2 regions of the Pseudogracilibacillus sp. SO10305 genome follow, and region 2 is predicted to be linked to the other one. Evidence: predicted binding sites of a transcription regulator. Region 2 holds the regulator's gene; the other holds the start of a gene.
What was found. Region 2 encodes LexA, which represses DNA repair genes until DNA is damaged. Its sites were predicted from a motif close to CGAACATATGTTCG; they were not measured.
Positions count from the first base shown of each region.

Region 1 (12,420 bases), on a different contig from region 2:
ATCGGCAATCACTGTACCTGGCTGAGCAGCACCTAACTCCATTGCTGGTCCAAATACGGCGATAGGTTTAAATGTACTACCTGCAGGACGTCCGGTCGTTCCATATCCAGTTGCATAGTTTACTTCTTTTTCACCGGCTTTAAAGTTACGGCCTGGTACAAATCCTAGTATTCTACCAGTCTTGTTCTCAATAATTTCAGCACCGGTTTCTACTTGTTCAACTTCACCAGTTTTAGGAACTGTTCGGTCTGGACCGTAATATGGATATTCTTTTGCCACTTTTTGCATCGTGTCAAATACTTCTTTATCGATCGTCGAATGAATTTCATATCCATTCATTCGTAGTGCACGGTCAGCTAACATATCATATTGTTCTTCTAATTCTTCGTTTTTTTCTATTTCTTCTAACGTATATCCATCATCTTCCGCTAAAACTTCCATAATGATTGTTTTCGCACGTTTTTCGATTTCTAAGACGACCGCTGGGTATTTTTCAATAGAAGAGGGAGCCTTTTTTGTGAAATCTTTCGTAATATCATGTTCAATGGCTTCTTTATATTCCTCGTCTGTAATATAGCCTGCCTGCTTCATTCGACTTAAAACAGTTTTCATTCTATCTAATCCTAGCTTTAATCCATCCTCATCTTTTATATCACCGTTTTGTTTGAATGGTGTATAAGCGTAAGGGTTTTTCGGAATACCAGCTAAAAATGCTGCCTGTGGTAAAGTTAATTCTTCTGCTTTTACACCGAAGACTCCTTTTGCAGCGGTTTGGATACCAGCAATATTATCTCCTGAAGCATTTCGACCGTATGGAATAATATTTAAATATGCTTCTAATATTTGTTCTTTTTCAAAGAAGTTTTCTAAACGCATGGCGAGTAAAATTTCCTTCGCCTTTCGGTCAAATGATACTTCATTCGTTAAAATTTGGTTTTTGATAATTTGCTGTGTCAGTGTACTACCACCTGTTTTCGTATCCGAATTGGATACTTCTTGGAACATTGCACGGACGATTGCTTTAGGTACCACACCATTATGATCGTAAAACAATTCATCCTCTGTTGCGATAACAGCATTCGTCAATGTTTCAGCTACATTTTCGAGCTTTACTTCTTCCCGGTGTAAGTCAGTGCGAATATCACCAATTAACTTATTATCGGCAAAATACACTTTGGATGTTTCTTCATAATTATAAATTTTCTTTTCCATTTCTTCATAAGACCGGATTGGTTCATCCTTTACGAGTGAGGCAAAATAACCTGCACCAACTCCTCCGGCGAAGAAAACACCCATGACACCGATGATGATAAAGAAAAGAATAACATTCCAAACGACATCATATGTAATACGGGATGTTCTTTGGATCGTTCCTTTTTGCCACCAATCTTTTACTTTATCGGTTATATTTTTAAAGTTCATGTATGTTACCTCCTAAATTCAACTACTTATTATATCATACATTTTCGGATATTTGCGGTAGACTTTGTAATTTTTTTAGGAAAATTGTAAGCTTATGGCTTGCTATTTATTTACATATGTTGTTACAATATAAATCAATTACATAAAAATTTGCAATGAATGGCCGAAGTAGTCGATTAAATCACTGTATAGAGAGCTAACGGTTGGTGGAAGTTAGTCATATTTGGTTGGACGAATTACAGTCAGGAGCATTCTTGTCAGAAGACGGTGAAGTCACCGATACGAACGCCAAGTGATACATGAATATAAGTAATTTATGTATAACAAGGGTGGTACCGCGAACAACAAGCTTCGTCCCTTTTTTGGGATGGGGCTTTTTTTATTTTAATTTATTTATGGAGTGTGAGTGATGGTGGATATTTTACAAGATTTACAAGCGAGAGGGCTTGTACAACAAACGACAGATGAGGCAGGTTTAACAAAACATTTAGAGGAAAATCAAGTGACTTTATATTGTGGATTTGACCCGACAGCAGATAGTTTGCATATCGGTCATTTGCTTCCGGTTACGCTATTAAAAAGATTCCAACTTGCTGGTCACCGTCCAATTGCATTAATTGGTGGAGGAACAGGAATGATTGGGGATCCGAGTGGTCGTAATGAAGAAAGATCTTTAAATACGACAGAAACAGTACATTATTTCGCCAATAGTTTACGTAATCAATTAGCGACAATGTTAAATTTTGATGAAGGAGACAATGCTGCGGTAGCGCGTAATAACCATGATTGGTTATCTAATTTAACATTTATTGAATTTTTACGAGATGTTGGAAAACATTTTACAGTAAACTACATGTTAGCAAAAGATGCGGTGGCTTCTCGAATTGAGCACGGTATTTCCTACACGGAGTTCAGTTATATGTTAATGCAGTCATATGACTACATGAAATTATACGAAGAGGAAGGATGTTCCTTACAAATTGGTGGAAGTGATCAGTGGGGGAACATTACGGCTGGTATGGAGTATATTCGCCGCACACGAGAAGATGGAGAGGGTGCAGACGTATTTGGTTTAACTGTTCCATTAATTACGAAGGCTGATGGTACGAAATTCGGTAAAACAGCTGGTGGCGCTATTTGGTTAGACCCAGAAAAAACGAGTCCGTATGAGTTTTACCAGTTCTGGTACAACACAGATGACCGAGACGTTATTAAATTCATTAATTATTTTACATTCTTAAGCCGTGAGGAGATAGATGAAATCGAAAAGGCGACAGAAGCAGATCCGGGTGCGCGCGTTGCACAAAAGCGTTTAGCAGAAGAGATGACGACATTCGTTCACGGAAAAGAAGCTTTAGATCAAGCAATTAAAATTTCTGAGGCATTGTTTAGCGGGGATGTAAAACAGTTAACGAAAAACGAAATTGAACAAGGATTCAAAGATGTACCGACATATGCAGCAGAAAAATCAGACATCGGGTTAATCGATTTATTAGTAGCAGCAAAAATTTCACCATCGAAACGTCAAGCACGTGAGGACATTTCAAATGGTGCAATTTATGTAAATGGGGATCGTAATCAAAACTTAGATCATATCGTGACGGGTGCAGATCGTTTGGAAGATACATTTACTATCATCCGACGTGGTAGAAAAAAATATTTCCTCGTTCACTTTCAGTAAAAATAAGCATTTGATAAAACGGTACTAGTGAGGGCGTTCATTAGTATCGTTTTTTCGTGTGGGGTGGGTGGAAGTTGTGCGAAGTTGCAAGAATCCGACGCGAAGTTGCAAGAATGTAGGGTGAAGTTGCAAGAATGTAGGGTGAAGTTGCAAGAATGTAGGGTGAAGTTGCAAGAATCCAGTGCGAAGTTGCAAGAATGTGATGCGAAGTTGCAAGAATGCGATGTGAAGTTGCAAGAATCCAGTGCGAAGTTGCAAGAATCCGACGCAGAGTTGCAAGAATGCGTGCTGGAGTTGCAAGAATGCGATGCGAAGTTGCAAGAATGCGTGCTGAAGTTGCAAGAATGTGATGCGAAGTTGCAAGAATGCGTGCTGAAGTTGCAAGAATCCAGTGCGAAGTTGCAAGAATGCGATGCGAAGTTGCAAGAATGCGATGTGAAGTTGCAAGAATCCGTGCTGAAGTTGCAAGAATGTGTTGCGGAGTTGCAAGAACCCGCGCCAAATTCACAAGAACCGATGTAAACCCACCTCCCCTAAACTAAACAAAGGTAAAAGGGCGCAAAGATTACGCCCAATGCCCACCAATTTTTTTACTACGTTCTAATGTAATGCCAGCATTTGTGTAGCTAGATGCACGTAAGATAGCGGTGGATCCATATTTCGCTCGAATATGATCCATCACATACCCAATGTCCTTTTGTTTTGATCGTTCATAAAATAAATCTAATTGTGTTTCCATATCCAAAACTAAATTTGCTAAAGTAACCGAAACACGACGAATATAACTACGCCCATCGTAAAATTGTTCGAAGAGTTGCACACAAACTTGGTACATTTCTAAAGTAATATTCGTTGGGGAAGCGACTGTTTTGGAACGATAAAAGCCACCATTTGTCATTTTGTCATATCCTATCCCAAGATGAACCGTCTTTCCTGCCATACGATCTGTTCGGGCACGGCGACATGCTTCCTCACAAAGCTCCAACATACAGACGAGCGTTTCTTCCTTCGTGTAATTACGCAATAAAGAAATACCATGTCCATAACTATCTTGTTCGGTTTTAATGAAATCCCCAAAAACAGGACTTAAATCAATTCCCCACGCATGCCAATATAATTGCTCTCCCATAATACCAAAATGTTTTTTTAATGTCGGTAAGGATGATTGAGCAATTTGACCAAGTGTTGTAATGCCTAGATGATACAGTCGTTTTTTTAACTTTAATCCAATCCCCCAAATTTTTTCGACTTTCGCCGGCCATAATTTTTCTTGTACTTCTTCATATGTGCAAGTTGCAATACCATTCGGTGATTTTTTAGCATGTAAATCAAGTACGACTTTTGCGAGAAATTTGTTGTTGCCAATTCCGATCGCACTCGTAATGCCGAACGATTCTAAAATTGCTCGTTGGATTTTTTGTGCGATTGTAAAAGGGTCACCGAATAATTTTTCTAATCCATTCACAGTGATCCACACTTCATCGATGGAATATGGATGAATCGCTTCTTTCGGTGCGAACGTGTAGAGTAGTTGGGTAATTTGGACAGAAGCATGTAAATAATCGGCCATATTTGCTTGAACAATATGAATATTTGGATCTTGTGGCAGTTCGAAAAAACGACTTACATTACTAATCCCATACTTTTCTTTTAGTGCAGGGGAAGCGGCAAGTACAATACTTCCTGGACGAGTCACATCCCCGACGACAGCTAATAGAACTTGCATCGGATCAAAACCTAATCGCACGGCTTCCACACTAGCATAGAAAGAGCGCATATCGATGCATAACACATCATGTTTAGGAAAAGATGAATAATCCATAGAACCCCTCCTTTTTCAGAACGTGTGTTCTAATTATAAAAAAAGACCAATAGAAAATCAAGAGAAAAAAACGAACCTTTGTTCTTGTTTTTATGAATTGTTCGTGTTAATATAAGAACAAACGTTCCTGGTGGTGGAGAGATGGAAAAATTATTACGTGATGCGATGCAAACAGGGGAAACGTGGACGATTATTTATCGAAGCCGTAAGAATCTATTTTCCAAACGGGAAATAAAAGTATTAGGGATGAACGGTAATCGAGTTATTGCTTACTGCTTTTTGAGGCAGTCGATTCGAACTTTTTATAAAGAAAATATTTTAGCAATGGAAAAATGGAGGTATATAAATCATGACAGTACAAGACCGTGGGTCCATCAAGTGGACATCATTAATGTTGCCAGAACATGTTGAAATGTTAAAGGAAGTTTTTGTGGAATATAAAGAGAAGCCTATATTAGATGAGCAAACGATGTTAGAAATAGATCAATCTCTAAAATATGCACTAACATATAATGTTGATATAGTTTTAACCTATTATGAGCAGGGACAGTTTAAAGTAATTGAAGGAAAATTAGCAAAAATTGAACGATTTACGAGACAAATTGTATTATCGAATGATTGTGGCACCTATGTCCCTTTAAAAAATGTATTAGATGTACAAATTGTTTCATAAGTGGAAACGTCGGGAAATGAATACGTATAAGAAAAATATCTTATGATGGTTCATTTTAGGACGTTTTTTCTTTATCTCGAAACAAAATAGTTTTAATTAGAGATAAAATGTGACATAATGTAAATAAGATGAAATTGGGAGGGAAACAAATGCGGATGATTACAGGACACCATCATATTTCGATGGTGATAAAAAATGCACAAGAAAATATGACATTTTATCGAGATGTTCTCGGATTACGTCTCGTGAAAAAAACCGTTAACCAAGATGATCCGACGATGTACCATTTATTTTATGGAGATAAAACGGGGAGTCCGGGAACCGTTATTACGTTTTTTGAAATGAAACAGGTAGGGCGTACACATCGTGGTTCTAATGCGATTACGAAACTCGGTTTACTCGTCGAAACTGAAGCGACAATCGATTATTTTAAAAATCGCTTCGACATGCACCATATTCCAAGTGAATTAACGACATACCGAAATAAGCGAGTGCTTCAATTTACCGATCCAGATGGATTAGAACTAATGCTTATCGATAAAGGGGAAGACGATGTCCCAGAATTTTGGGAGAAGTGGGATCAATCTACCGTCCCAACGGAACATCAAATTATTGGAATGGGTCCTGTAGAGATGACAGTCCGTCGCCCGAAAAAGCTAGCGAGCGTGTTGACAGAGTTGTTTGATTATACATTGGTTGACACAATGGAAGGGGCACAAATTTTCCGTTCTGCTTTAGAAAATTCAGCTTCTGAAATTATCGTAAAAGAACTTGATGCACCGACAGAACGGCCAGGACGTGGTAGTGTGCATCACTTAGCGATTCGTGTGAAAAATGTAGAAGAAATGTATGAGTGGGAACGAGAAATAAAAGAAAGAGGCTTTGTTTCTACAGGTGTCATTGACCGCCATTATTTTCATAGTTTTTATTTTAGAGATTCAAATGGCATCGTTTTTGAGTTAGCGACAGATGGTCCGGGATTGGCAATAGATGAAGAGATGGCGACACTTGGGGAAAGAATTACATTGCCACCATTTTTAGAAGAACGAAGAGAAGAAATTGAGCATCATTTACAACCATTAACATAAAGGGAGCGTATGAAACATGACATTAAAAGGAATCCACCATATTACAGCAATTACGAGTAGTGCAGAGGAGAATTATAAATTTTTCACTTATACGTTAGGGATGCGTCTAGTGAAAAAAACTGTCAACCAAGACGATATTCAAACATACCATTTATTTTTCGCAGATGATGAAGGAAATCCGGGAACAGATATGACATTTTTTGATTTCCCAGGTATTCCAAAAGGGTCACATGGAACGAATGAAATATATAAAACATCTTTCCGTGTGCCAACTGATGAAGCATTAGCATACTGGGTGAAACGTTTTGACCGATTAGGGGTGAAACATACTGGTGTGAAAGAACAATTTGGTAAAAAGACATTATCATTTGTCGATATGGATGATCAACAATATCAATTAATTTCAGATGAAAAAAACGCAGGAGTTGCCTCTGGTGCACCGTGGAAAAATGGCCCGATCCCATTAGAATATGCGATTACAGGTTTAGGACCAGTCGTCGTTCGTGTGGATGATATCGACTATTTCAAAGCATTATTAGAAAAAGTATTATTATTTAAAGAAATAGATGAAGATGGCAATTTCTATTTATTCGAAGTTGGGGAAGGTGGAAATGGTGCACAAGTTATTGTGGAATTCCGAGATGACTTACCATCAGCACGTCAAGGGTTTGGAACAGTACACCATGCAGCATTTCGTGTAGACGACAAAGATGCATTAGATAGATGGGACCATCATTTACGCCAGTTCGGTTTATCAACATCTGGTTTTGTGGAGCGTTTTTATTTTGGATCCTTATATGCACGTGTGGCACCGCAAATTTTATTTGAGTTTGCCACAGATGGTCCAGGATTCATGGAAGATGAGCCATATGAAACACTTGGAGAAAAACTTTCTTTACCGCCGTTTTTAGAATCAGAAAGAGAATTTATCGAAAGCAAAGTTCGCCATATTGATACAGTTCGTAGTACAAAAACATTTGAAAAAGAATATGAATAATAAAAAAGATTTGCGATAAAACGAAATGAAATAGAAAAGGGAGTTTCAGTAAATTAATTTTTACCGGGATTCCCTTTATCTTTGTAATTCTACTTTCTTGCAAGTGCACGATAGCCGAAAGCGACATGATGCAAATACAATTTTACACAACATAGAAGCGAACTCAAGTACTACGCAAGTTGCATCCTTCGACCTCCCACTCCATATTAATAAACGAATTGATACATCACTTGAATATAAAGCTGGATCATGACATAAAAACTAAGGGCGAATTTCCAATTGAATTTGATACCATTCGTTAACATGCCGAGCCCGTTCGAAGCGCTTAATACGATAACAGGCATGACAATAGGAGAAATAAAAATCGAAATCGCACTTCCTGACGTAATCGCAAGAACCATTAGCTCAGGTGGATAAGGAAGAGGCATACTTTGTAAAATACCTGCAACGAGTACCATCACTGTTAAAGGGCCTAATCCACAAAAACCTAATAAAATTACAATGAAAGGTAATATATACAAAAAATTAATGAAAGGAAAAGCAGCTTGTATGGCATGTAATCCTTTAATAAAATTAGTGGAAAAATTTGTACCATGTAAGGTATTGATTAACACACCGACAGCAATCATTAACGACAATTGATAAGACTGTCCAACAACCTTATTAGAAGCATAGTCTTTTATTACGACGAAAAACTTTCGCAATTTTCCTTTCCATACATAAAAGAAAAACATCCATCCGATGATCACGAGGGGAATGAGCACCATTAACTGAAAATGAAACAATCCATGCAATAGAAAAATTGTCCCGAAAAGACTGACGAATAATAAACTAAATTCCATCGTCTTTTTTACTTGTACTTCATGACTTGCTGCTGTCTTTAACAATGTTTGTAATTCTAATTGTAGTTCGGTCGTGACATCGATGTTTGCCCGTTTCATTCGTATCGACATAAAAATCATAGCTAAAAATGATCCGCAAATGGCAAAAATAAATCCTTGTAAAATCGAAAGCCATAAAGAAGCATTTAATGTTTCGACTGCATAGACGAAACTAGGGATACTAACGACCCATAAAGTCGACAATCCGAAGGCACGTAAAAGGGCTGTTCCTTTAAAATATTCCCAGTTTTCAGAAGTTTTTTCATGTAACACCATTTGTACGAATTGATACATCATCGTAATCGATCCGAATAATAAAAAATAAGCAATAATTTGCGTAAATGTTAACAAAGTAAAATAAAACTTTTTACCAGTATTAATGAACCGATAAAACAACCCCATGACATCTTCAATATATGGTTCCTCTTGTAATACGTAACTTATGAGTGGTACGACGATTAAGAGTCCGATAATATGGCGCATCTCGATTGCACCATTTTGTAATGTATGTAATATATCCATTTTCGCTGTTAACATTACTATAAAACTAATGACGAAAATAGTGAACGGTAACTTAAATTTAGGAATCGAAAGATGAATACTCGTAAAAATGAAAAAGGCAATCCCACTAATCGCCATGAAAAGTAATAAGAGCTCATTTGAAAATAAAGTAGTTATAAAATGAAAAAGTGCATAAAGGAATAATGTCACTTTTAGTGGGCGCTTGATAAATGTTTGCATATAACTTATCTCTTCCTATCGAAAAAAGTAATATATCATATATTTTATCACGTTCTAAAGAAAAAGAAAGGACGGCACCTTTTACTTTAAAGGTAATGCCGTCGTTGATTTTACTTCTTCATATGATAGACTAGTTTGAATCCCACTAATACTTCCGTGTGAACTTAATTTATTTCCGATGAAATTTTTTAAATCGGAACTGTCTTTTAAAACAACTTTTAATAAAAAGTCATATTCTCCAGTAATATGATGGCATTCTAATACTTCAGGCATCGCTACAATCGCAGCCTCGAATGCTTCTAATTGTACTGTTTGATGAATACTCGTTTTGACATATATAAAACATAAAAGGTCAAAGCCGAGTTTCTCACGGTTTAAAATAGTGACGTAATTTTTTATATATCCTTCCTGTTCTAAACGTTTCATTCTTCCGTGTGTGGCAGGAGGGGAAAGGTTTACTTTTTTTGCTAACTCTACATTGCTTAGGCTAGCATTGTTTTGAATTGTTTTTAATAATAATCTATCGATATCATCTAATTCTTTTTCTGCAACGAATGATTCTATCATGTATACCATCCTAACTCGTGTAATATTTTGTATTATATCAAAATTGGATAATAAAATAAAGTTTTTAACCGAAAAATAAAATGAAAATTAAATGTGCTATCGAGTTGCCAAATAGAATAATTTCGTAGTATACTATCATAGGATAAAAATGATATAAAAGAGACGTATAAAGCGAGAAGTTCATTGGGGAGCAGTGAATTTCTCCTTTTTCTTGTTTAATTTACATAAAAGGAGGACATTTATGGAAAAGAAAAATTTTGTATTGGCGATTTTATTAGGAAATTTATTTATCGCATTTTTAGGAATTGGACTCGTCATTCCTGTATTACCGACGATTATGAATGAATTACATTTAACCGGAAAAGTTGTCGGATATTTAGTGGCAGCATTTGCGATCACCCAATTAATCGCTTCGCCAATTGCTGGACAATGGGTAGATAAATACGGTCGTAAACGAATGATTGTAATTGGACTATTTGTGTTCAGTTTTTCAGAATACTTATTTGGTATTGGAACATCGGTGGAAATCTTATTTGTATCACGATTTTTTGGTGGAATAAGTGCGGCATTCATTATGCCAGCTGTAACGGCGTATATTGCAGATATTACGACATTGGAAACACGCTCAAAAGCATTAGGGTATATGTCCGCTGCGATTAGTACGGGATTTATTATCGGACCGGGTATCGGTGGGTTTTTAGCAGAATATGGATCGAGAGTTCCGTTTTTTGCGGCCGCAGTTTTAGCCGGATTAGCAGCAGTATTATCGATTATTACATTAAAAGAACCAGAACGACAAACAACAGAAGAGGAAGAAGTTGCAACTGTTCCGACGAATAAATTAAAACGTGTTGTCCGACCGGCATATATATTTGCCTTTTTAATTTTATTTATTTCTTCTTTTGGCTTAATGGCGTTTGAATCGCTATTTAGCTTATATGTTGATCATAAATTTGGGTTTACACCGAAAGATATTGCGATTATCATTACTGGTGCAGCACTTGTTGGTGCGATTACACAAGTATTATTGTTTGATAAATTAACGAAACGTTTTGGAGAAGTAAGGCTTGTTCGTTATTGTTTATGGTTTTCAGGTGTGTTCGTATTTTTAATGACGACAGCACATAGTTATGCATATATTTTATTTGTTACGATATTTATTTTTACAGGGTTTGATTTATTACGCCCTGCGATTACATCGTATTTATCCAAGGTGGCAGGTAATGAACAAGGGTTTGTTGGAGGAATGAATTCGATGTTTACAAGTATTGGAAATGTATTAGGTCCGATGGTTGGTGGTGCATTATTCGATATAAACTTAGATTATCCATATTATTTTACGACATTCATGATGATTGTAGCCATCATTACGGCATATATTTGGAAAGCGCCAGAACGGATAAATATCGTTCCGACAAAAGGAAAACGAAAGATTTTTGATAGACGAAAATAATTACGGTATACTGTAGAAAGGAATAGAATAGGGGTGTAATGATGGACAAACGTGAACGGATTATCCAGTCAGCAATTAAACTATTTCAAGAAAAGGGAATCGATAAAACGACGATTTCTGATATTGTCAGAAACGCAAACATTGCACAAGGTACTTTCTACATTTATTTTCCATCTAAATTGTCATTAATGCCTGCTATAGCAGAAGAGATGGTTCATGTTTTAATGGAACGAATTAAAGAAAAAATGGATACGAAAAATACTGTCGAACAACAACTACAACATATTATTCACGTTATTTTTGAAGTAAACAAACAATATAGTGAAGTACAAGCGGTTGTTTATGCAGGACTTGCTTCTTCAGAACATATAAAAGAATGGGAAATTGTCTATGAGCCGTGCTATCAAATGATTAGTCAATTACTAGAGGATGCACAAGAAAAAGGGGAAGTGACATCTACTATTTCTCCAAAACGAATGGCAAAATTGTTGATCGGACTAGTCGAATCAGCAGCAGAACAAGTATATTTATATGATCATAGTAATGAAGAAGAAGCGGGGAAGCAAAAAGAGGCGGTACAGCAATTTTTATTAGATGCTTTACGGATTGACAAGTAATAAAAAAGATGTAAAATGAATGATAGTCATTCAGTCGAGAGAAGCGATTAGGACAAAGTCGTAGAAACGGATGCGATTCTTACTGAGATAGAATCGATAGAGAGGCAGCAAGAAAACAACATGTCCTACGCTCTTTTTTATCGCTATAAAGTGAATGACATTCATTCACTTGGTTTTTAGGAGGAAGAAATATGAATAAAGCATGGATATATGTAGCATTAACATCATTTTTTGAGTTAGTTTGGATATTTGGATTTAATGTCGCCTCTCTATGGTGGCATTGGATTCCAATTGTCGTGTTCATTTTTATTGATTTTCACTTTTTAACAAAAGCATGTGAACAATTACCGACTGGAACGGTGTACGCCATTTTTGCAGCTGCCGGTACACTCGGTACTGCATTAATGGACGTATTTTTGTTTGGGGAAATTTTAACGTTCGGAAAAATTGGCTTTATGATGGTATTAATTTTAGGTGT
Region 1 is NZ_JAXHDE010000005.1:13,518-25,937, forward strand. Features, by position in the region: gene SPD45_RS05770 (transglycosylase domain-containing protein) at 1-1,422, opposite strand, end outside; T-box leader at 1,569-1,784, shown strand; gene tyrS (tyrosine--tRNA ligase) at 1,835-3,103, shown strand; gene SPD45_RS05780 (hypothetical protein) at 3,167-3,625, shown strand; gene SPD45_RS05785 (DNA polymerase IV) at 3,669-4,925, opposite strand; gene SPD45_RS05790 (hypothetical protein) at 5,067-5,336, shown strand; gene SPD45_RS05795 (YolD-like family protein) at 5,275-5,598, shown strand; gene SPD45_RS05800 (VOC family protein) at 5,748-6,686, shown strand; gene SPD45_RS05805 (ring-cleaving dioxygenase) at 6,703-7,683, shown strand; gene SPD45_RS05810 (hypothetical protein) at 7,890-9,305, opposite strand; gene SPD45_RS05815 (Lrp/AsnC family transcriptional regulator) at 9,387-9,869, opposite strand; gene SPD45_RS05820 (MFS transporter) at 10,114-11,325, shown strand; gene SPD45_RS05825 (TetR family transcriptional regulator) at 11,364-11,942, shown strand; gene SPD45_RS05830 (DMT family transporter) at 12,134-12,420, shown strand, end outside.
Region 1: SPD45_RS05785 (DNA polymerase IV) is a predicted target of LexA. The motif match lies at 4,997-5,010, and genes of this name have one in related genera.

Region 2 (12,420 bases):
GACTATGTTGGGTATGAATTGTTACAAGAAGTACGTGCTGTATCATTACGTGTCGAGGCAAATATTTACGAGTTAACGAAAGACACTTTTAATGAGATACAATCTCAGATTGAAAAAATAGATGAAAACTTTATTTTACCTAGCTTGCAAACACAAGAGCTTAAAACACCTAATTATGAACAGGCATTTACGATAATCGATTACAGTATTTTTTCACATGTATTAAAGATTTTCAAAAATACTCGATCGTTTTTTGAGCAAAATGAACGTGAAAAAATGAAGGAAGCATTTTATGATACGTTAAAACCGGAAGCAAAACAATATTTAGATACACAAAAAGAAATTATGGATAGTGTGTACATTGCGCAGTGGAACGATGCTCTACAAAACATTAAAACTCGTATTGAATCTGAAATAGATCAAATGATTGAACAACATATTAAAGTTGTCACAGATACGGTAAATTTAGCTCAGTTAAAAGAAAAACATGAAATATTAACGGCAATATTAGAAAAGTAAGGATGGACATATTGAAGAAACATATATTATTAGTAGATGGAATGGCTTTATTGTTTAGAGGGTTTTACGCAACATCTTTTAGAGGTAATTTTATGCGAAATGAAGAAGGCATACCGACGAATGGAGTATATCAATTTTTACGCTATTTCACAGATGGAATTCATACTTTCCAACCGACACATGTTCTTTGTTGTTGGGATATGGGAAGTAAGACGTTCCGCAACGAAATTTACGATGCGTATAAAGCAAATCGAGGAGCACCACCGGAAGAACTTATTCCCCAATTTGATCTTGTAAAAGAAGCTGTCAATATTTTTAACGTTCCAAATATTGGCGTAATAAATTATGAAGCCGATGACGTCATTGGTACGCTAGCTAATACGTTGTCTAAAGACACACATGTAACCATTTTATCCGGTGATTATGATTTATTACAACTCGTTGCTGCAAATGTCGATGTTGCAATTATGAAAAAGGGAATCGGTAATTATGATGTTTATAATGAAGCGAATTTTTTAAACAAAAAGGGATTATATCCACATCAAATTATCGAATTCAAAGGATTAACCGGAGATAGCGCAGATAATTATCCTGGCATAAAAGGAATAGGCGAAAAAACGGCATTAAAATTACTGCAAACATATGGTAATATGGATACTATTTTACAATCAATGGACGAATTAACAAAGGGGATTCGTTCGAAAATTGAAACAGACATCGCAATGTTTCACTTATCAAAGGAATTAGCTGAAATAAAATGTGATGTTGAACTTGAATTTACAATCGATGAGCCATTACAAATAAATGCATCCGAAATTGAAGCGAATTTAATTAAATTAGGTGTAAAATATCCACCAATCGAATCGTACGTATCATCAAATTTTACTGTCTAATACAGTACAAATTAAGTAATATTATTAAACTTGAAAAGACAGGGGAGGCAATATGCATCCTCTGTTTTTTTAAGGAAAAAATAGTGATAGCAATTTCCATCATGTAATTTTCTTAAGTGAAGTATGACAAAAATAACCTGAAGTACCCATCACTTAAAATGATGGGGGTCATTTATTCCTAGTATCTCAATTTGTGATAACAAGAAACTTCATGTATATCAATGATTATGATGTTTTCCATAAATGTCATAATTATTGTCATTTAGCCTTTTTCCATTTGATTTTTTACTATTTTCTTCACTTTTAATGCCAAGATGTTACAATTTCATCTCAAACACTTTACATTTTAATGTGATTCTTATACAATTTGAAACGAGCCTAATTGATTTTAGGTAAAAGGGGGTAACATCAGTGACTGTTTGTGAGAAAGAAATGACAAACGAACAACTAGAAAATATACTACATGATGACGAAGCATCATTTTTACTATTAGACGTTAGGGAAACGACAGAATATGCCATTCAACATATACCAGGATCTGTATTAATTCCTTTAGGGCAACTTAGTGAACGATTAGATGAAGTAAGTAATGAACAACCAATTTACGTCATTTGTCGTTCCGGTGTTCGAAGTGATGAGGCTTGTACTATTTTACGAGAAAATGGTTATGATGAAGTATATAATGTTGTTCCAGGAATGATTCACTGGAATGGTATTGTTGAATCAGATTTTGCATAACAAAAAACTTACCACAAATTCCCGTGGTAAGTTTTTTGTATTTATACGTATCATTCGTATCATCATTTTAAATTTTCTGACAACTGTTTGACATTGTTTCAGAAATATGTTATTGTACATTAAACTTTAATTGCAATAGTAATTAACTTATCATTTCGAAAGGAGTAGACATGATGGTTCAAAAATTAAATGTCGAAAGCTTTAACTTAGATCATACGAAAGTAAAAGCACCTTATATTCGGTTAGCAGGTAAAATGAAAGGTTTAAATGGAGATGAAGTATACAAATATGACCTTCGCTTCAAGCAACCGAATAAAGAACATATGGATATGCCTGCCATTCATTCATTAGAGCACTTAATGGCAGAAATAAGTCGCAATTATTCTGACAAAATTGTCGACATAAGCCCAATGGGATGTCAAACTGGCTATTATTTATCAGTAATTAATCATTTTAGCTATGAAGATATCATTCAATTAGTGGAAAATATTTTAGAGGATGTCCTAAAAGCTACTGAAGTACCTGGATGTAATGAAGTACAATGTGGTTGGGCTGCTAGTCATAGTTTAGAAGGAGCAAAAACACTTGCAAAAGAAATGCTCGATCATAAAGATGAGTGGCGTGAAGTTTTTTAGATACATAATATAAATGAAACTTGTTTTAATAGGAAATAAAGGTAACAGAGTACTATTAAAACAAGCCTTATATTTTCACTTATCCTAGTTTACATAATATATATTATAGGAAGTAATGTTAGATATAAAATAACGAGCAACATTAATATGCTTGCTCGTTATTTTCCTTTTTTGTTCCATAATATGGACCAACTTCTATATGATTCTCTTCTAATTGTAACATTTCACTTACTGTAATAAATTCAAACCCTTGATCTTGTAAATATTTCAATACAGTTGGTAAAGCGTCTGCAGTTGTTGGATGTATATCATGCATTAACACAATATCACCATTTGTACTCATTGATACATTATGTAAAATAGCGTTTGTATTTTTACTTTGCCAATCTAACGTATCAATCGTCCACATCGTTACAATTTGATCTGTCTGTTTCGCTTGTTCCAACACAATATTATTATATTCACCATATGGTGGCCTAAATGATGTTGGTGCAATCCCTGTAGCATCTTTTATTTGCTGCTGCGACAAGGAAACTTCATCTTTAATAGCTGCCGCTGTAATTGCGTTTAGATTCGCATGTGTAATACTATGATTTGCTATTTCATGACCATCTTGCGCGACCATTTCTGCAATATATGGATATCTAGTAGCATTGCGACCTAACATATAAAATGTTGCTTTTGCATCAAATTCTTCTAAAGTTTCTAGTATTCTCGGTGTTACTTGTTCATCTGGTCCGTCATCAAATGTTAGTGCAATATATTTTCCATTTGGATCTAATTCACGTGGTGCTGAGTTGATGATTTGCTGCAACTCATCTGTGATTAATAAAGCATAATATGGTTCTGTTAACGATTTATATGCATCTACATATGGAATGGCAATTTCGATTTCTCCTTCATTATTCCCAATTGCTCCTTTTTCATATATAAATAGAATCGAATCGTCTGTCAATGCCCACTGGATTTTTTCTTCATTACTTGTTATCGAATCAAAATTAGCCTCGTCAAATTCGAATTCTTGTTTGTTCATTTCTTTTTTAATCATATTTTTTAATGATTCATTCATGTCAATCACATCATGGAGTGATACGAATTTATCTTCTTTTACATTCACAGTAAAATACTGTTGAAATGAATCTGTTTCTTTATTATTTTTCACGATCGACCCTTTTAATAAAAATGTATATATATCGTCATTTGCTTTGTAATAATCTGTCGATATTGCAAGATGATTATTTTCTCCTTCATCTAAGGTTCTTTTTTCTTCCATTACGACTAACATTTCTTCCATAAAATGATCTTCATGTTGGCGAATCCATCTTTCAATTTGACCATCAATTGTCTTTTCGTTTATAATAGGTTGGGTTATTTTGGAAGTATATAATTCAGCCTCTTTCATTTTTGTTTCTAAAATAAGTTGATCATCAATTTCTTCTTTTTCTACATCCATTGTCACTGCTTTGGCACTCGTAACTTTTTCAATTTCCATTAAAATAATACCTGCAAATACGACACCAACTGTCAATATAACAGAAATGATAACTAGTACAATTGGCCAAGTTAAGTTTTTAAACATACGTATTCCCTCACATTGTTTACAATAATATGCATTATCTATCAATTATAACAAATATATTACAAGAACTATAGTATGAGAAATAATTTAATACAAAAATCCACCCTCATTCATATATGAGAGTGGATTTTTGTCGATTTTTATACAATTTCTTCAAAATATTCTTTATAATAACCTGCCACACGTTTACTATTGTCAATCACGAATATAAATTCATCTGTCTCGTTTATTACATCGTAAACATTACCTTCTGTGAGCATATTGTTAACTTTATACTTTTTTGCATTTGCATGCATACATTTCACTTGTTTGATTACTTCGTTCTTTTCCCAATTTACATGGATCATTATTTGCCACCTCTAGTTTACATAATAATATTATCGTTCATTAAATAAATATAAATATCTTTCATAACCCTCTTCTACCATTTCATCCTTTGGAATAAAGCGAATGGAAGCTGAATTAATACAATAACGTAAACCACCTGCCTCTTGTGGGCCGTCAGGAAATACATGACCTAAGTGAGAGTTACCTTCTTTACTGCGAACTTCAGTACGAACCATACCATGTGTTGTATCGAGATGTTCGATTACTTGTTTGTTCATGACAGGTTTTGTAAAGCTAGGCCATCCACATTGTGCGTCATATTTATCTTTCGATGAAAACAGTACTTCACCTGAAACAATATCAACATATATACCGTCCTCAAAATGGTCCCAATACTCGTTTTGAAACGGAGGTTCTGTTCCATTTTCTTGTGTTACATAATATTGTTGCTCTGTTAACGATTCTTTTAAATCTTCTGGATCAAATCGCTTTGACCAATTATCTTTAATAAACTGTTCTCTTCCAGATCCACGTTTATACGTTTTATAATGAAACATATTTCGTTTATAAAAGTATTGGTGCTCTTCTTCTGCAGGATAAAATGTTTTTGCTGGAATAATCGGTGTAACAATTGGTTTTTGAAATTTCTTACTATCTATTAACGTTTGTTTTGATTCCTCAGCAATTTTTTTCTGTGTTTCATTATGATAAAAGATAGCAGTTCTATACGAATCCCCACGATCATGGAATTGTCCCCCATCATCTGTCGGATCAATTTGTTGCCAAAAAAGGGTTACTAACTCTTCATAAGGAAAAATCGTTGGATCGAATGTAATTTGAACTGCTTCCACATGTCCCGTCGTATTAGAACAAACTTGTTTATACGTCGGATTTTCTACCGTACCTCCTGTATATCCAGATGTAACCTCTATTATACCTGGTTGTTCATCAAAAGGTTCTACCATACACCAGAAGCATCCTCCTGCAAATGTTGCTTTTTCAGTTGCCATATTAGTATCCCTCCGTATGTTAAATGTACAAAATTGGTTCATGTACATTTGTTTCATTACTAAAAGTATGATCATTTTGTCCTTCTTCTTGGATCATTTTCATTGCCTTATAAATAACAGCTAATTGTTGCAATAATGGGCCATATTGGTCCATATAAGGACGTAATGATAACAATACTTTCATCATGCGCTCCATATAAATAATACCATTCATTAAATATTGTACCCATTTATTTGGATATTGCTCATGATTAACCATAGTTGCTCCCTCCTAACATGAAAACATTCTTCGATATTACTATATGTGTTAAGAGAAAAGCCGTCACTATATCGTACATTTTATCAATGTTTAATTGAAAAATCTAATGTTTTACGCTCACAAAGATAGTTCATTCGGAGAACTTCCTCTAAACGAAATACGATAAAAGTTTTTAAAAATTATTCTGTACATACACTTCTGAATACTTTCTCAAATTTTTCATCTGTTTTAACATGTTATATTTTGCTAACAATCATTCATCAACTACTAATCGAAAACAAAAAAACACCTTTTTAACAGATTAACTATTAAAAAGGTGTTTAATTTGTGTGATTTTAAATTTTTGTTTCTGTGTACTTAAAATCAACGGGAAGTGAATCAAATTTACTCATCTCAAAAACTTAATAAAATTGTATCAATATTGCTTATTTTTTCGGATTATCCATTTGATTACTCATGGCACGCATCATTTGATTTATTTTCTTTTGCGATGGCTTTTGACCCATTTGCATCATCATTGTGCGTAACATTTGTTCATTAATTGGTGGGTTTTTCTTTAAATAATCCATCATATATTTTCTAGCTAGGAAAAATCCAAGTGCAACCCCAGCAACTAATGCTAATATTGCGATCAATACTACCCAAATCGTTGACATAAACTATGATCCTCCTTCAAAATGTTCCCTTTACAGTATAAACAATTCGTCGTTATAAAACAATAATTTTACGCAAGAACTTCTTCCATATGTTTTACAACATTTTCTACTGTGAAGCCGTACTTTTCAATTACGATGTTTCCGTTAGCCGAAGCACCGAATTTATCTATTCCTAGTACTTTTCCATCAAAACCTACATAACGTTCCCAACCAAGTGATGCAGCCATTTCGATTGCTACACGTGCTGTAACGTCTTTTGGTAAAACATCATTTTTATATGCTGCATCTTGTGCTTCGAAACGATCCCAAGAAGGCATGCTTACGACACGAACATCGATCCCTTTTTCAAGTAATGCTTTTTGAGCATCGATCGCTAAGTTTACTTCAGAACCAGTCGCAATTAAAATACCATTTAATTTAGCATTTTCTCTACTAATAACATATGCACCACGTTTAACACCTTCATATGCATTTTCTTGTGTGCCATCTAAAGTTGGTAAACCTTGGCGTGTTAACACTAATGCAGTCGGTCTGTCTGTTGTTTCTAAAGCTAAACGCCAAGCTGCATTTGTTTCATTTCCATCAGCTGGACGTATAACAGATAAGTTCGGCATCGCACGTAAAGATGCTAAATGTTCAATCGGTTCATGTGTTGGACCGTCTTCTCCCACTGCAATTGAATCATGTGTAAACACGTAAGTGACAGGAGCATTTTGAATAGCCGATAAGCGCATTGCCGGACGTACATAATCGCTAAAGACAAAAAATGTTCCGCCATATACTTTTAAACCACCGTGTAATGCCATTCCGTTTAATGCTGCACCCATCGCAAATTCTCGTACACCAAACCAAATATTACGACCTTCGTACGATTCTTTTGTGAAATCAGTTTCTTCTTTCATCATCGTATTGTTTGAACTTGCTAAGTCAGCACTTCCTCCAAAAAAGCTAGGAACAGTTTTACTAATAGCATTAATCATTTCGCTTGAAGCAACACGAGAAGCTAATGTATCTTTGCCTACTTTATATGTTGGTAAATTTCCATCCCAATTAGCAGGAAGTTCACCGTTAATTGCAAGTTGTAGTTCTTCTGCTAATGTTGGGTATGCTTCTTTATATTCGTCAAATAACGTATTCCATGCTTCTTCTAAGTTTGCGCCTTTTTGCACAACTTTCTTATTGAAATCTTCATATACTTCCTCTGGAACGTGGAAAGTTTCTTCGTAGTCCCAACCATAATATTCCTTCGTTAAAGCAATTTCGTCCTCTCCAAGTGGGGCACCGTGTGATGCTGAGGAATCCGATTTATTTGGTGAACCATACCCGATAATTGTTTTAACTTCAATTAATGTTGGTTGTGTCGTATTCGCTTTCGCTTCTTCAATTGCTTGATGGATGGCTTGTAAATCTCTTCCATCCTCGACACGAATTACTTGCCAACCGTAAGCTTTAAATCTATCTTCTGTACTATCAGAAAATGATCGATCTAAATCTCCGTCTAATGAAATATCATTCGAATCATATAATACAATTAATTTATCTAAAGCTAAGTGTCCAGCAAGGGATGCAGCTTCATGAGAAATCCCTTCCATAATATCTCCATCACCAACTAATGAATAAGTGTAATGGTCAATAATGTTGAAGTTCTCTTTATTGTATTTTGCTGCTAAATGTGCCTCTGCCATTGCCATACCAACAGCCATTGCTACACCTTGTCCTAATGGACCAGTCGTTGCTTCGACTCCGTCTGTATCTAATACTTCTGGATGTCCAGGTGTTCTAGAACCCCATTGACGGAAATTTTTAATATCATCCATTGTTACATCATATCCAGATAAATGTAATAAACTATACAATAACATTGAACCATGTCCAGCAGATAAAATGAAGCGATCACGATTAAACCATTTAGAGTTTTTTGGATTATGATTTAAGAAGTCTGTAAACAATGTATAAGCCATTGGTGCGGCACCCATCGGTAATCCTGGGTGACCAGAGTTTGCTTTTTGTATTGCATCCATTGATAATGTACGAATTGTATTTACTGATAATTGTTCCACTTGCATCTGTTATTAGCTCCTTTAAATATATTATTTGTCTCTATTTCTTTTTATTTGTTTTACTTTGTCCGGTGTTACATCGTTCCCTTCTGGGTCGATCACCGTAACAGAAGTTATTTGATTAGTAAATGATTGACGAATACTTTGTAAATATTCTTGACGAAGCTCTTGTTGTTCTTGTTTTTCTTCTTGCGTCAATGTCTCACTTTTTGCTTTTTTAGCGAGGTAATTGATACGTTCAAGTTTTTCTTTCGTTAACATGTTCTCACCTCTTAATTCCTAAGTTACATATGATAAAAATATATCTATATGTTACTTATATTATACTATACAATATTTTGTATAGATACAAATGCGCCACATAATATTCTATAATAACTTTACATTTCAGACAACCTTTCAGAAATAGAACATTTCTACCGAACAAATATGGGAACTTATGTTTGACTTCTGTTCGCATTTTGATAAAATGAAAGTAATTATATAGACAGATGAGGTGAGGTTCTTGGAAAAACTTTCAAAAAGGCAACAGATGATTTATGATTATATCGTTCATGAAGTAGAAATGAAAGGATATCCTCCTTCTGTTCGTGAGATTGCCAAAGCAGTTGGTTTAGCTTCTAGTTCTACTGTACACGGTCATTTAGAACGAATTGAAAATAAAGGATATATTCGTAGAGACCCAACAAAGCCAAGAGCAATTGAAATTGTTGATCCGTCATTCCAAAATATTGAAAAAGATACGGCACGTTATGCTCCTTTAATTGGTAAGGTAACTGCTGGTGCACCGATTACAGCAATAGAAAATATCGAAGAATATGCGCCAGTCCCAACATCACTCGCACATCGGGAAGATAATGTGTTTTTATTAGAAGTTGATGGGGATAGTATGATCAACGCCGGAATTTTTAATGGTGATAGAGTAATTGTAAAACAACAAAGTGTAGCAAATAACGGAGATATTGTCGTCGCAATGACGGACGAAGACGAGGCAACCGTAAAAAGATTTTATAAAGAAACAGATCATATTCGCCTACAACCTGAAAACGATGCTATGGAACCGATCCTATTAAATAATGTCATTATTTTAGGAAAGGTAATTGGCCTATATCGTGCATTCTAAGTGAAAACGGTAAAGCTTATCAAAAACTGATGAACTTTACCGTTTTTATTTATCCTAAACTATGTCACTTACAATTCTGGAAAGGTTAAAGGATCCAATAATCCATCTTGAATTAGCTTTTCTACTGTTTGAATAATGGCAATTTTAACATGTGCATATGTTAAACCACCTTGTAAAAAAGCTGTATACGGAGGTTTAATCGGTCCGTCAACAGATAATTCAATACTAGCCCCTTGGATAAACGTTCCTGCAGCCATAATTACTTTTTCTTCATACCCTGGCATCTCACTTGGGTATGGTGCTACATACGAGTTGATTGGTGAATTTGCCTGAATGGCTTCACAAAATTTGATCATCGCTTCTTCATGATGGAACGTCATTGCCTGAATAATATCTGTACGTTTATCAGTATATGTAGGTGCTGTTTCCACACCGACATAATCCATTAACCGTGCAGTTAAAATAGCCCCTTTTAATGCTTCTCCTACTACATGTGGTGCAAGGAAAAATCCTTGATACATCTCTTGTAACATATTTAATGTTGCTCCAGCATCTTTTCCTAGTCCTGGTGCTGTTAATCGATTTGCAGCAAGTTCAACTAAATCCTCTTTTCCTACGATATATCCTCCGGCACGAACGAGTCCACCACCTGGATTTTTAATTAAAGACCCAGCCATAATATCAGCGCCAACCTCTAAAGGCTCACGGTCCTCAACAAATTCCCCATAACAATTATCAACAAACACAATAATGTTTTCATCTATTTCTTTTACAAATTGAATCATTTGTTCAATTGCATCGATTGTAAATGAAGGACGGTTTTCATATCCTTTCGAACGTTGAATACCTACAACTTTCGTATGTTCATTGATCGCATTTTTAATTCCTTCATAGTCAATCGTTTGATCATCTTTTAATAAAACTTCATTGTACCGAACACCATAATCTTTAAGACTTCCAGTATTTGATGTGTTTTTTCCAATTACTTGATCCAATGTATCGTATGGTGCTCCTGTAATGTATAAAAGCCCATCTCCAGGACGTAACATCGCATATAATGCTGTTGCAATAGCATGTGTTCCGGAAACAATTTGGGGACGGACTAATGCATCCTCCCCACCAAATACACGAGCATATAACGCTTCTAATCCATCTCGTCCTTGATCATCATAACCATAACCATCCGTAGAACTAAAATGGTGATCACCGATCTGTTCTTCTCGAAACGCGTTTAATACTTTTTTTTGGTTTATTTCTACCATCTGATTAATTGATGTAAAATAAGGTGCACATTGTGCTTCTAGTTTTTCTATTAATTCATTTTGTAACATATTACTCTTGTTTCTCCTTTAAAATTCTCTGTAATGGGTGTGCATGTGGAATATAGCCTTCTAAATCATACCGGAATGTTTCCTCATTATACTCCTTCTTTGTTATAATCGTATGTTTTGTAAATTGATGCAACTCTTTTGATTCGTAAGCTTCTAAAGAGACTGAATAAAATTCCCATTCATTTTTTAAAATGTCTTCCATTTTATGCAATAACTTTCCTAAATCATTTTCATCATGGGCGTGTATTTGAATAGATGGATCAGATGATGGGAAAAAATCCGCCTCTAATAAATCTGTTTTATTGTACACAGTTAACATCGGAATTGTATGAGCATCAAGTTCTTCCAAAATTTCATAAACAGTACGTTCGTGTTGTACATAATCTTCATTTGAACTATCGACAACATGTAATAAGAAATCCGCTTCTGCGACTTCCTCTAAGGTTGATTTAAAGGAAGCAATTAAAGATGTCGGCAATGCTTGTAAAAATCCAACCGTATCAGTAAGCAAACATTCAAATCCTGAAGGTAATTGAATTTTTCTCGTTAACGGATCTAATGTAGCGAACAGTAAATCTTCCTCTAAAGACCTTTCACTTGTTAATCGATTAAAAATCGTCGACTTACCAGCATTCGTATAACCAACAATCGCAATTTGAAACACTTTATTTTGTTTTCTTCGCTTACGGTACTGCTCCCGCTGTTTCACAACGTCTTTTAACCGACGTTTAATATCGTCAATACGTCTTCGTATATGCCGTTGATCTGTTTCTAATTTTGTCTCCCCTGGTCCTCTCGTTCCAATTCCACCACCAAGTCGTGATAATACGAGCCCCATTCCATGTAAGCGTGGCAATGTATATTGTAGCTGAGCAAGTTCAACTTGCAATTGTCCTTCTTTCGTTTTGGCACGACTAGCAAAAATATCTAATATTAATTGACTTCGGTCGATTACACGGACTCCTAAATGATCATTCAAATTACGTAACTGTCCAGGAGATAATTCGTCATTTGCAATCACTAAATCGATATCTTCTGCATCCACAATTGTTTGTGCTTCATCTAATTTTCCATGTCCAACATATGTGACAGGATGAATATTATCTCTTGCTTGTGTTAAAGTCTCCATAACCTCTCCACCAGCAGTATAACTTAAGGAATTTAACTCTTCGACTGTTGCTTCAAATTGTTTATCCGTTTGTGTTGCTTTTTTTACTGCTAAAATTAGTACACGTTCGTTTGACATATATATATCAACCTCTTTTCTTCCTATAGTTCTATCATAACAGA
Region 2 is NZ_JAXHDE010000006.1:35,870-48,289, forward strand. Features, by position in the region: gene SPD45_RS06550 (dynamin family protein) at 1-519, shown strand, start outside; gene SPD45_RS06555 (5'-3' exonuclease) at 522-1,412, shown strand; gene SPD45_RS06560 (rhodanese-like domain-containing protein) at 1,824-2,150, shown strand; gene SPD45_RS06565 (S-ribosylhomocysteine lyase) at 2,324-2,785, shown strand; gene SPD45_RS06570 (polysaccharide deacetylase family protein) at 2,928-4,364, opposite strand; gene SPD45_RS06575 (DUF6501 family protein) at 4,505-4,711, opposite strand; gene msrB (peptide-methionine (R)-S-oxide reductase MsrB) at 4,742-5,701, opposite strand; gene SPD45_RS06585 (hypothetical protein) at 5,721-5,960, opposite strand; gene SPD45_RS06590 (YneF family protein) at 6,386-6,616, opposite strand; gene tkt (transketolase) at 6,685-8,682, opposite strand; gene SPD45_RS06600 (DUF896 domain-containing protein) at 8,707-8,937, opposite strand; gene lexA (transcriptional repressor LexA) at 9,182-9,799, shown strand; gene SPD45_RS06610 (methionine gamma-lyase family protein) at 9,868-11,130, opposite strand; gene hflX (GTPase HflX) at 11,132-12,376, opposite strand.